One region of the Hydrogenophaga sp. ZJX-1 genome, then DNA from elsewhere that is predicted to be linked to it. Evidence: predicted binding sites of a transcription regulator. Region 1 holds the regulator's gene; each other region holds the start of a gene.
The links. The regulator LexA, encoded in region 1, represses DNA repair genes until DNA is damaged. The targets are predictions, from matches to a motif close to ACTGTATNNNNATACAGT.
Positions count from the first base shown of each region.

Region 2: a site for LexA is predicted at 1,994-2,011, ahead of ACN5W5_RS19740 (DNA topoisomerase IV subunit B). Genes of this name have one in related genera too.
Region 3: a site for LexA is predicted at 1,660-1,677, ahead of ACN5W5_RS23175 (LexA family protein). Genes of this name have one in related genera too.

Region 1 covers NZ_JBMBRA010000001.1:920,201-924,440, reverse strand. The annotation lists gene adk (adenylate kinase) at 1-87, shown strand, start outside; gene ACN5W5_RS04515 (DUF6152 family protein) at 163-663, opposite strand; gene ACN5W5_RS04510 (hypothetical protein) at 638-844, opposite strand; gene ACN5W5_RS04505 (hypothetical protein) at 841-1,017, opposite strand; gene ACN5W5_RS04500 (asparaginase) at 1,047-2,015, opposite strand; gene lexA (transcriptional repressor LexA) at 2,153-2,839, shown strand; gene ACN5W5_RS04490 (hypothetical protein) at 2,976-3,341, shown strand; gene ACN5W5_RS04485 (D-2-hydroxyacid dehydrogenase family protein) at 3,423-4,240, shown strand, end outside.
Region 2 covers NZ_JBMBRA010000007.1:202,938-207,177, reverse strand. The annotation lists gene ACN5W5_RS19740 (DNA topoisomerase IV subunit B) at 1-1,961, opposite strand, end outside; gene ACN5W5_RS19735 (MFS transporter) at 2,128-3,369, shown strand; gene ACN5W5_RS19730 (hypothetical protein) at 3,366-3,494, shown strand; gene ACN5W5_RS19725 (class I SAM-dependent methyltransferase) at 3,494-4,048, shown strand; gene dapA (4-hydroxy-tetrahydrodipicolinate synthase) at 4,132-4,240, shown strand, end outside.
Region 3 covers NZ_JBMBRA010000011.1:37,684-41,923, reverse strand. The annotation lists gene ACN5W5_RS23185 (hypothetical protein) at 1-133, opposite strand, end outside; gene ACN5W5_RS23180 (SOS response-associated peptidase family protein) at 577-1,539, opposite strand; gene ACN5W5_RS23175 (LexA family protein) at 1,771-2,145, shown strand; gene ACN5W5_RS23170 (Y-family DNA polymerase) at 2,173-3,483, shown strand; gene ACN5W5_RS23165 (hypothetical protein) at 3,798-4,240, opposite strand, start outside.

The DNA.
Region 1 (4,240 bases):
GCTGCCGCACCGAAGTACCGCGCCATCAGCGGCATGGGCTCGGTGGACGACATCACCGCGCGCGCCTTTGAGGCCCTCTCGAAATAATTGCGCACCGCGATCCACAGGAACCCGGCCACGTGCCGGGTTTTTTTGTGCCCGGTCGCGTCAGGCGGGACCCGATCACAAGCCGTACGCCTTGCCATCCAGAAAGATGTATTCAGCCCGCAGGACTGCGGCCCCTTGCTCGTCCTTGAACGTGAACCCGACCATCGAGAGTGCAGCCCTGTTCCTGATTTCAGGCATCTGCCACTGGCCCAGGCGAAACAGCGGTGCCAGTTCGATCTCCCAGCGCCGATCGCGCCGCGTGGGCAACACCGTCTTCGCCAGCAGCGCAGGCCCGTCCACACCGGCGGACTGCGCGGGCAAGGCGCGTTGCGCCAGGTCGGCGGGCAGCGTCAGCTTCTCGGACAGTTGCAGCACCAGTTCGGCGTGGGGGTTGCGCCATTTCACCTCCACCACCCGACCTTCCAGGTAAATGGGACGGTTCTGGTCAAAACTGCTCCAGCCATGGGGCGCCCACGCGGCAGAGCCAAGACCCGAAAACCCAGCACGGTACTGGTCTGGAGAAAGCGTCGTCGACGCACCACGGTCTTCTTCACGTGTGGCCAATCCAGCGCCCACAATTCAAGACCAGCAGCCAGATCACAGTGGATGCCCCCATGAGCGCACGCGCGGTGCCATCGAGCCGCCGCAGCGAACCCCGGACATCGAACCAGGCGGCGTTACAGGTTGCCAACAACAGCATCTTGGCTGCAAACACCCGGTTGGCCAACAGTTCCCCGGCCTGTGTCGAGAACGTCAACAGGCCCGACGCCGCCGCCGGCGCAAAACCCGACCCGACCCCACCAACACCAGGCTCAGGCGAGCCAGCGGCGTCACTGGCAAGGCCGCGCCCCAGCCGAACACGCGCAGTTCCAGCAAGATGGGGTTGCCCAGCAACAGCGCGATGCCCAGGATGTGCGCCACCTCCAGCATGGGATAGGCCCAGGGATGGGCGCCCAGGCTCAGCCCTCCAGCAACTCCAGCGCCAGCGCAATGCGCGCCTTGACCGGCGTGAGACTGTAGGCATCCACCAACAACTGCCCCGGATGCGTCAACAAAGGCCCATGCACACACCGGCTGGTTCGAACCACGCGCACGCCCTTGGCCTGTGCTTTCAGCAAGGCCGCCTCCAGCGCATGGTGCACCGTGCCGTTGCCGGTACCGGCCACCACGATGCCGCGCACGGCAGGGCCCTGCGCCGCGTCGCCACCGGACAGGAGTGCATGCACCAGCGTGCCATCGGCGTCAGCATGGCTGGTCAGCACCACCACGGGCGGCAAAGCCTGAACCGACTGGATGCGCAGCAACGCAACTGCGTCCCAGCCCCCCGCGTCAGAGGCCAATGGCCAGGGGCGGAACTGCCGAACCCGGCCTTCTTCCACGCTACCCAGCGGGCCGGCATCTCCCGAGTCGAACGCATCCACCCGGTACGTGTGCACCTTGCTCACGTCGGCCGCGCTGTGGATCTGCCCTGCGCACACCACCACGACGCCTTGCGCCCCGGGATGGCTGGCCACAGCCAGCGCGTCAACCAGATTCTGTGGGCCGTCCGGCACCAGCGCAGTGGCCGGACGCATTGCGCAGGTCAACACCACCGGCTTGGCAGGTCGCAGCACGGTTTGCAGGAAGAACGCGGTCTCCTCGATGGTGTCGGTACCGTGAGTGATCACCACCGCGTCCACCTCGGGCCGGCTGAGATGAAAGGTCAGCCGGGTGGCCAGCTGCTGCCAGAGTGCAAAGCCCATGTCCTTGCTGTCCACCTGAGCCACTTGCTCCACTTCCAGGGGCAATCCCGCCATGGACGGAATCGATGCCAGCAGGTCCTCAACGCTGACCTGACCCGCCACGTACCCGACACCATCCCCGCACCGGGTTGCCCGGCCGGCGATGGTGCCGCCCGTGCCCAAAATGACGTGACGTTGGATTTCCATTGCATCTGCCACTTGCCAAGTCTCCAAAACTGGTTAAAAATACAGGCACTGGATAAGAAGACAGCTTGTTGTTCTGACCAGTCCCGGTGGCGAGCCTCACCCGAGTGAGCTTCTCCCCACATCTTCACGAGGTCCCCATGATCGAGTCGCCGCTTTACCCGCCCAAGCTCACCGCCCGCCAGCAGCAGATCCTGGAACTGATCCAGAGCGCCATTGCCCGCACCGGTTCGCCACCGACGCGGGCAGAAATTGCCCATGAGCTGGGTTTCAAGTCCGCCAACGCAGCCGAGGAGCATCTGCAAGCCCTGGCACGCAAAGGCGCCATCGAACTGGTGAGCGGCACCTCGCGCGGCATCCGCCTGCGCAACGAAGACCTGCAATCCATCAACGAATCGCGGGGGCGCCAGCTTACACTGCCGCTGCCCAGTCTGTCGCAGCTGATGCTGCCCCTGATCGGGCGTGTGGCCGCTGGCTCGCCCATCCTGGCCCAGGAACACGTGGACCAGACATACCACGTCGAGCGCAGCCTGTTCCAGCGCACACCCGACTACCTGCTCAAGGTGCGCGGCATGTCCATGCGCGACGTCGGCATCATGGACGGGGACCTGCTCGCCGTGCAGTCGACCAAGGAAGCCAAGAACGGCCAGATCGTGGTGGCCCGCCTGGGCGAGGACGTGACCGTCAAGCGTTTCATGCGCCGCCAGCACCGGATCGAACTGCACGCCGAAAACCCGGACTACAAGACCATCGTTGTCGAGCCGGGTGAGCCCTTTGAAATCGAGGGCCTTGCCGTGGGACTCATCCGCAACAGCTTCCAGCTCTGACCCATCGGGTCTGCGTCGCCTCAGCAGGTGGCGGGCGTTTGGTTTGGTGCGTGATCCACACGCGTCAGGCACATCCCTGCGCTGGCGACTTCATTCGCAATCCTGCCTGTGTTCAACCCCTTTTTTGGAGTTTCGCATGGGAATCCGCTTCAACACCAACACTTGGCGTGCGCCGCTGCTGCTCATCGACAGCTGGTTGCCTCCCTCCTTTGAACGGGCAGGCACCGCTCGCACGTTTCCGAAAATCCTGCAACGCTTCGTGCGTGCCGGCTGGCTGGGGCACCCGCCAAAGTGCACTGTGGATAGCAACAAGGTCACTGTCACCGGCCATGCCGTCGTTCGAGCCCGCCATGTGCGGGTGCTGAGAACCGCGGACACTTCTGGCGGCCCACGCTCCGACGGGCGGCTGGTGATCTCTGGTCGCATCAACGATGTCTGCGCGGAGCTCGAGCGGCTGGCGGCCCTGGAGCTCCAGTCGAGCCACCCGCAACTGCGCGCCTGACCCTGCGCGATTGCGCAGCACGGCGGGTTCAAGCCCGTCGTGACAAAAGATCACGATGTTCCTGCGGGCACAATAGGGACCATGAATATCGTGATCCTTGACGACTACCAGGATGTGGTCAGAAAACTGCCATGCGCCAACAAGCTGGCACCCTATCCCGCCAAGGTTTTCACCAACACAGTCAAGGGCGTGGGCCAGCTTTCGGTCCGGCTGCGCGATACCGATGTGCTGGTTCTGATCCGCGAGCGCACCCAGATCACGCGGCAGCTGGTTGAAAAGCTGCCGCGCCTCAAGCTGATCGTGCAGACGGGCCGCGTCGGACCCCACATCGACGTCAATGCCTGCACCGAGCGCGGTATCGCTGTGGCTGAAGGTGTCAGTTCACCGATCGCCGCCGCCGAACTGACCTGGGCGCTGATCATGTCGTCCATGCGCCGAATTCCGCAATACGTGGCCAGCCTCAAACACGGTGCCTGGCAACAATCCGGGCTGAAGGCGGCATCGATGCCAGCCAACTTTGGGCTGGGCATGGTGCTGAGTGGCAAAGTACTGGGCGTCTGGAGCTACGGCCGAATCGGCAAGCTCGTCGCCGCCTATGGCCGAGCCTTCGGGATGCGCGTGATCGTCTGGGGCAGCGAGCCCACCCAGGCACAGGCCGCAGCCGATGGCTACGAGCTGGCCACCAGCCGTGAGGCTCTGTTCGAGATGTCGGATGTGCTGAGCCTGCATTTGCGACTCGGAGAACAAAGCGCCGGCTGTGTCACGCTGGAAGATCTCTCCCGCATGAAGCCCACATCGCTGCTGGTCAACACATCGCGCGCAGAGATTCTGGAGTCTGATGCCTTGCTGGCAGCGCTCAACCGGGGCCGGCCCGGTATGGCCGCCATCGACGTGTTTGA
Region 2 (4,240 bases), on a different contig from region 1:
ACCTCGACGGAGTCGCCGTGCAGCTCCATCAGCTCACGGCGCGAAGCGGCCTCGCCCTTGCCCATGAGCTTGGTGATGAGCGCTTCGGTGCCGGCGAAGTCCAGCGAGCCGAGGTTGACCTGCATGAGGCGGCGCGTGTCGGGATTGAGCGTGGTGTCCCAGAGCTGCTCGGCGTTCATCTCGCCCAGGCCTTTGAAGCGGCTGATCTGGCACTTGTCGCGCACCACGCCGTCTTTCTCGGCCTTGTCGAGGATGGCGTGCAGTTCGCCCTCATCCAAGGCGTACTGCTTGATGGCGGGCTTCTTGCCGCGCGCGGGCACGTCCACCCGGAACAGCGGCGGGCGCGCCACGTACACATGGCCTGCCTCGATGAGTTTGGGGAAATGCCGGAAGAACAGCGTGAGCAGCAGCACCTGGATGTGCGAACCGTCCACGTCGGCGTCGCTCAGGATGCAGACCTTGCCATAGCGCAGGCCGCTCATATCCGGGGTGTCCAGCGGGCCATGGGGGTCGATGCCGATGGCGACCGATATGTCGTGGATCTCGTTGTTGGCGAACAGGCGGTCGCGCTCGACCTCCCAGGTGTTGAGCACCTTGCCACGCAGCGGCAGGATGGCCTGGCTTTCCTTGTCACGGCCCATCTTGGCGCTACCGCCGGCCGAGTCGCCCTCGACCAGGAACACCTCGTTGTGCGCCAGGTCCTTGCTCTCGCAGTCGGTCAGCTTGCCGGGCAACACGGCCACGCCCGAACCCTTGCGCTTTTCGACCTTCTGGCCGGCCTTCTGGCGGAACTGCGCGGCCTTGATGGCGAGCTCGGCGAGCTTCTTGCCGTAATCCACATGCTGGTTGAGCCAGAGTTCGAGCGCCGGGCGCACGAAGCTGCCGACCAGCCGCACGGCGTCGCGCGAGTTCAGTCGCTCCTTGATCTGACCCTGGAACTGGGGGTCCAGCACCTTGGCGCTCAGCACATACGAAGCGCGGGCGAACACGTCTTCGGGCAACAGCTTCACGCCCTTGGGCAAGAGCGCGTGCAACTCGATGAAGCCCTTGACCGCCTGAAACAGACCGTCGCGCAGGCCGCTTTCGTGCGTTCCGCCGGCGCTGGTGGGGATCAGGTTGACGTAGCTTTCGCGCACCGGCTGGCCGTCTTCGGTGAAGGCCACGCACCACGCGGCGCCCTCGCCCTCGGCAAAGTTGTCGTCTTTGGCGTCGGCAAAACCTTCGCCTTCGAACAGCGGAATCACCGGTTCGCCGTTGAGGGTCTGCTGCAGGTAGTCGCGCAGACCGCCCTTGTAAAGCCAGGTCTGGGTGTCTCTGGTCTTCTCGTTGACCAGGGTCACCGTCACGCCCGGCATCAGCACCGCCTTGCTGCGCAGCAGGTGCGTCAGCTCGTTCATGGGCAAGACAGCGGACTCGAAATACTTCGCATCGGGCCAGGCGCGCACCGTGGTGCCCTGCTTGCGGTCGCCCTCGCCTTTGGGCGTGATCACCAGTTGTTCGATCACGTCACCGGCCGAGAACGCCAGTTTGGCCACCTGGCCTTCGCGGTAACTGGTGACTTCGAGCCGGGTCGAAAGCGCATTGGTCACGCTCACGCCCACGCCGTGCAGACCACCCGAGAAGCTGTAGGCGCCGCCCTTGCCCTTGTCGAACTTGCCGCCCGCGTGCAGGCGGGTGAAGACGAGTTCGACCACCGGTGCCTTTTCTTCCGGGTGCAGGCCAAACGGGATGCCGCGGCCATCGTCTTCGATGCTCACCGAGCTGTCGGGGTGCAGCGTGACCTTGATTTTTTTGCCGTGACCAGCGAGGGCTTCGTCGGCCGCGTTGTCCAGCACTTCCTGGATGATGTGCAGCGGGTTGTCGGTCCGGGTGTACATGCCCGGGCGCTGTTTGACCGGCTCCAGTCCCTTGAGGACGCGGATGGAGCCTTCGGAGTATTCGTTGGGAGATTGGGTCGCCATGGGTGCGGATTGTAAGCATCCCGCGCCAAACCACTGGATGCAAATACAGAGAAAACACCCGGCATCTCGACCGATTCGAGCTGCGCATCAATGACGGCCACCGATTTCATGACCCCGCGCACCGGGGCGACACCCGGCGAATGCCCGGATTCGCTACAGTCTCGGGATGACTTCGCCACTGGCCACAGCGCCTGCCCCCCGTCTCTCCGCGTTCCAGGTGCTGGCCTGCGGCGCCGCCATCGTCACCCTCTCCATGGGTGTGCGCCACGGCTTTGGCCTGTGGCTGCAGCCCATCACCCAGGATCAGGGCTGGACGCGCGAGAATTTCGCTTTCGCACTGGCCATCCAGAACCTCTCCTGGGGCCTGTTCGGCATCTTTGCCGGCATGGCGGCCGACCGGTTTGGTGCCTTCCGCGTGCTGCTGGGGGGCGCCGTGCTCTACGCGCTGGGGCTGGCCGGCATGGCTCTCTCGCCTACACCGCTCACCTTTGCGCTGACCGCGGGTGTGCTGATCGGCGCGGCCCAGGCCGGCACCACCTACGCCGTGATCTACGGCGTGATCGGGCGGCAGATACCGGCCGAGAAACGATCCTGGGCCATGGGCGTGGCGGCCGCGGCCGGCTCGTTCGGCCAGTTCCTGATGGTGCCCATCGAGGGCTGGCTCATCAGCGCGTTCGGCTGGCAGGAAGCACTGCTGGTCCTTGGCGCTGCGGTGCTGCTGATCATGCCGCTGGCGCTGTTCCTGCGCGAGCCGGGGTTTGTGGGCGGTGTGGCGCCCAAGCGGGACCAGACCATCGTGCAGGCGCTGCGCGAGGCCTTCAGGTACCGCAGCTTCCAGCTGCTGATGGCGGGGTATTTCGTGTGTGGTTTCCAGGTGGTGTTCATCGGCGTGCACATGCCCAGCTACCTGAAAGACAACGGGCTTTCGCCCCAGGTGGCGAGCTATGCGCTGGCGCTCATTGGCCTGTTCAACGTGATCGGCACCTACGCCGCGGGCGCGCTGGGCCAGCGTTTCCCCAAGCGCTACATCCTTTCGTTCATCTACATCGCGCGTGCGGTGGCGATCAGCGTGTTCCTGATCGTGCCGTTGTCGCCGGCCAGTGTGTACGTGTTCGCGGCGGTCATGGGCGTGCTGTGGCTGTCCACCGTGCCGCCGACCAACGCGGTGGTGGCGCAGATCTTTGGCGTGGCGCATTTGTCCATGCTGGGTGGCTTTGTGTTTTTCAGCCACCAGATCGGCAGCTTCATGGGCGTGTGGCTGGGCGGCGTGCTGTACGACCAGACCGGCAGCTACGACATCGTCTGGTACATCTCGATCGCGCTGGGTGTGTTCGCCGCCCTGATCAACCTGCCGGTGCGCGAATCGCCCATCACCCGCGGGCCGCAACGCGTGGGAGCGGCGGCATGAAGCCTTTGGTCGTCAAGGCGCTGGTCTGGACGGTCGTGGGGTTGGCCCTGCTGGGCACGCTGGCGCTCTACAACCGGCCCGACTTCCTGGTGAATCTCGCCGACCAGCTCTGGAGCTGTTTCTGATGCACGGCACGGAAGCGCCTTCGGCCTGGGTGCAGCGTTGGTCGCACCTGGTCCCCGTGAACGGTTCGGTACTGGATGTGGCCTGCGGTCATGGCCGCCACCTGCGCTGGTTCGCGCAGCGCGGCCATCCGGTGACCGGTGTGGACCGCTCGCCAGAAGCCATCGATGCGGTGTCCGGTCTGGGCCGGGCCGTGCTGGCCGACATCGAAAACGGCCCCTGGCCCTTTGCCGGCGAGACATTTGACGCCGTGGTGATCACGAACTACCTCTGGCGCCCGCTGCTGCCGCAGATCGTGGCCAGCGTGGCGCCCGGTGGCGTGCTGATCTACGAGACCTTCGCCGCCGGCAATGAAACTGTGGGCAAGCCCTCACGGCCCGACTTCCTGCTGCAATCCGGCGAGTTGCTGCAGGTCGCAGCCGGCTTGCACGTGGTGGCGTTTGAAGACGGCTTCCTCGACCGGCCCGAACGCTTTGTGCAACGCATCGCGGCGGTGCGAAAACCCCCGGAACCGTCCGCCCTGCCCGCGCGGTATCCGCTGGATGCCACTGGGTAGAATGTCAGATTCGCGCGTCCGCTGACGACAGCCTCCCCGGGAGGGCTTGCACGACCGGCGCCCACCTCTTGAGCAACCAGCTTATGAAAACCATTACCGGCAGCATCGTGGCCTTGGTCACGCCCATGAACACCGACGGCAGCGTGGACTACCCCGCCCTGCGCAAACTGATCGACTGGCACATCACCGAAG
Region 3 (4,240 bases), on a different contig from region 1:
TGCAGTGGTCAAGGATCAGCACCTCCACCATATTCGCAATGGACCGATGCTCTGCCTCGGCGGCGCGCTTCAACGCGTCTTTCAGAGCCGGATCAATCCTCAGAGTGAGCGTAGCGGTTTTAGTCGAAGTCATGGAATCTGCTCTAGTGACCGCAAATGTACTGCAGACTGCCGCCGCCGGATCAGGCCGACTAGGACTAAAGGTGCTCCTATTCTGTGCGTTAAGGCCCCGACTCCGACTATGTCGATTGCACTTTGCATAGAAGTCATTTGCAATCGACCGTCGACGGACAGCAGTGGGTCGGTACCGCCAGTCCAGGTATTGGGGAAGAGGTCGGTGGCGCTGCGCCAGCCGGGTCGTGGACGCCCTATGACCGCAGTACCTCATACAGCCGTCATTCGGGCCAACGCCGGTTGCCGTACCCAACAGCCGCTTCGTGACAGTCAGCGTGAGTACGCCTGGCAGCACCCACCGTCAGCCATCGCTGCTTTGCGGTTGCTCTGGCCGCGAGTGCGAACTGCTGCAACGGGTAGGCAACGTCAGTTTGCGCCACCTGGATGCATGTTCCGCTGGCGTCATGTTGCCCGTGAGTGCACATAGTGCAGATGCGGCGGCCGATCATCCAGCAGCGCAAGCAGACTACCCGTGTCCTGTTCCTCGGGGTTGAGCCATTTGTCCAGGTTCTCTGGGCGCAATGCGATCACACACCGGTCATGACCAGCCGCCGCCACCTCCGGCGGTGGATCGTCCGTGATGAGTGCAAATGACAGCAGGTCGGGCTCGCCCGGTGCCGTCCACCTCGACCACAAGCACGCCAACAGCAACTCCTGGGGTGGTTCGGTCTTGAACTCCACCACCACCATCCGCGGCTCCTCACCGGGTCTGAGATCACGCCCTTCGGCATGATGGAGCAGCACGTTTTCGTAGAAAGCGTTCGCCACCAGTACTCCGTGGGTGTGCCCGAACTGTTCTCTCCAGAACCCGTCGAGGTTGTCTCTGCGTGCGTTGTAGGTACCCGGGAAACGGGTGTCGTACGAAGCCGGCTTGCCGGCTGGACGGCACTGGTAGCGCATGGGTAGGACCAGCCGATGACCGTCAATGGAGACCATGACCAGGGCGTAGCTCCCCGGAAAAATCCGCGAATCGCTCGGCAACAGTTCCGGGTTGTCCAACTGATCCAACCGCCTCTGGATCGCAACGATCTTTGAGCTGGCGATGCGCTTGCTGTCTGTGGCTGTTTTCGTGGTCTTCACGTTCAGCGCTGCTTCCGCAGCGGCAAGGCGAACCCGCTGCTTTTCCAGGTCGTCCCGCAACTGTTGCCGCTGCTGGTTTCGGTGCTGTTCGATGAGGGCTCGAATGCGCTCGCCATCCGGTCCTGTGGAGTCTTCGAAGGAGGCCTCCATGGCGCGAGGAATGATCACCCGTTCACCACCCGCACGCCGGAAGAACAGGTCAAAGAATTCCTTGATGGTGATGTCTGCGCCCCATTCGCGCACATACCTCCTGTAGTCCGCCCAGACCTGAGCCGAATAGCACATGACCACCTCCGAGGTTGTGGAATCGCCACCAGTTTGCCTCAGGGACTGCGTGGCACACATGCCCCTTGCCGTGACTTGGCGCGGTCGAAGATTCTTCGCAGAAATGGGTACCGAGAATATACTGGATGAATGTACAGCTTCACCGATTTTGCAGATGCGCTGGGAAGAGGGCGACCTTTCGCTGGGGAGGTACCCATTCCTCTGCGCCAGTTTCCGATCTCGGTTTTGGAATTGGAGACCCCTGTACACGCCGGTTTTCCATCGCCAGCCGAGGACTTCCAGGCCAAACGCATCGACATCCTCGAACGCATGGTCACCCATCCCCAGGCCACCTACAGCATGGCCGTCCGGGGGCACTCCATGGAAGGCGTGGGGATCTTTGACGGTGATGTGGTCCTGGTGGACCGGGCAGTCAAGCCGGCCCACGGACACATCGTGGTGGCCGTGGTGGACAACGAGTTCACCTGCAAGCAGCTCTGGATGCGCGGTGGCCGTCTCAAGCTGAAGGCGGCCAACCCCACCTTTGCCGACATCGTCCCCACCGAGGGGCAAACGGTGGAGGTCTGGGGAGTCGTGATCGCTTCGATCAAGCAGTTCAAGTGTTGAGCGTTTGCGCTTGAGTTGGGACTCCTCATGGCCGCATCACTTTATGCCCTCGTGGATGGCAACAACTTCTACGTGTCCTGCGAACGCGTTTTCAGGCCAAGCCTGAACGGTCAACCCGTCATCGTGCTGTCCAACAACGATGGCTGTGCCATTGCGCGTTCCAATGAGGCCAAGGCCCTGGGCATCGCCATGGGCGCTCCGTGGTTCAAGATCAAACAGCTGCAGGAGACACACGGGCTGGTCGCACTGTCCGCGAATTTCTGTTTGTACGGGGACCTCAGTGACCGGATGATGAGTTTGGTCGCGGGCCTGGGCCATCGCCAGGAGATCTATTCCATCGACGAGTCCTTCATCGACATGAGTGGCGTTCGAGGGGATCTGATCAAGCGCTGCCGAACGATCCGTGAGCGGGTGCTGCGCTGGGTGGGTATCCCTTGCTGCATCGGACTGGGACCCACCAAAACCCTGGCCAAGCTGGCGAACCACATTGCCAAGACCGCGGAACGCAAACCGGGCAGCTACCCCGCCGAGTTGGCCCAGATCTGCAACCTGGCCGATCTGAACCGTGATGCCCTGGAGTCGGTGCTGGCCAACACAGCTGTGGATGAGGTCTGGGGGGTGGGGAAGCGGATTTCATTCCAGCTCAAGCAGGCCGGGATTGAAACCGTTCTGCAGTTGTCGCGGATGGACCTGGCCACCGTGCGCACCCGATGGTCGGTGGTGCTGGAGCGGACGGTGCGAGAACTGCAGGGGCAGGCATGCGTTGATCTGGAGGACGTGGCCCCTGACAAACAGGAGATCGCCTGCACGCGTTCATTCGGTCGGCCGGTGACCGAGCTCGCCGATTTGAAAGAGGCAGTCAGCGAGTTCGCGAGCCGCGCGGCTGAGAAGCTGCGTCGCCAGCACGGACTGGCCAACCTGGTTCACGCGTTCGTGAGGACCAGCCCGTTCCGACCTGACCCCCAGTACAGCGGGTCCATCGTCGTGCCTCTGCGACGAGCGACTGCCGACTCGACCCAGATTGCCGAAGCCGCACTGGCAGGCTTGGCTCAGATTTTCAAACCCGGGTTTCTGTACGCCAAGGTGGGTGTGATGCTGCTGGAACTGCAACCGGACTCCGTACAGCAGGATGAGCTGGACCTGGAACCTGAGCAAGACAAGGACCTGGGTGAGTTGATGGGGACACTGGATCAGATCAACCGGCGCTACGGCCGCGGCACCGTGTTGCTCGCCAGCACCGGGCTTGCAGGTGATCGCCGGCGCTGGGCCATGAAGCAGGAGCGGCGCACCCCGCAGTACACGACCCGGTGGGAAGACATGCCCGTGATCCGTGCATGACAGACCAGAGAAGGAATTTGCGTTGCGAACCACTGTGCTCCTGGTGGCTTTTGCTACACCGCTTGGGGCCACATGCGCGGAAAGAGCGGTAGAGCAGTACGTCGCCGCAATTCACTCGGTCGGGAAAGTAAATTGGTGGCGGGATCAAGCTGTGTCCACTTACTTAGTTTGGGTGTACGTAGGCAGCGGGTCTTTGCTGAGTAGTTGCTAAGCCTTTTTTGGGATTATTTTGATTATTTAATTGCTGTGAGGCCTTACATAAGCCCGTAGCAGACTCCTGGACTCTTGCGCACTGTTGAAAAACAACCGTTCGCCTACTCTTCATCCCATAGCGCATTACCTGGTGCTGGTAGCGCCCACTCGTTTGAAATCGGCTTGTAGAGCCGCGAAGGCTTAGGGTGCAGACCACGAACCAGAAGTTCGTCCAACCCCTGCGCAAAGAATCTTCCTTGGTAGTCCCTGCTGATCCGCGAGAGCAAACTCATCGTGCGTTGTTTTCTCTCCAGACTCAATGGGCGTCCGTTCCGCGCGGCCCTGTGTTCCAGGACTCGAGTAAGTCGTGACAGCGTAGGCATGATGTGCAGCCGTAGATGCTTGGCCCAGAAAGCCCTGTGATCGAGTCCAGCAAGATCCATCGCTGACTTGATATTCGCCCGTCTAAGAGCTTTGGCCCCATGGATACGCCACTCTAAATGGACTCTGGGGCTCTCGGGTCGAACCTTCCTCTTCCCATCGCTGTACACGGCGATCTCATTTC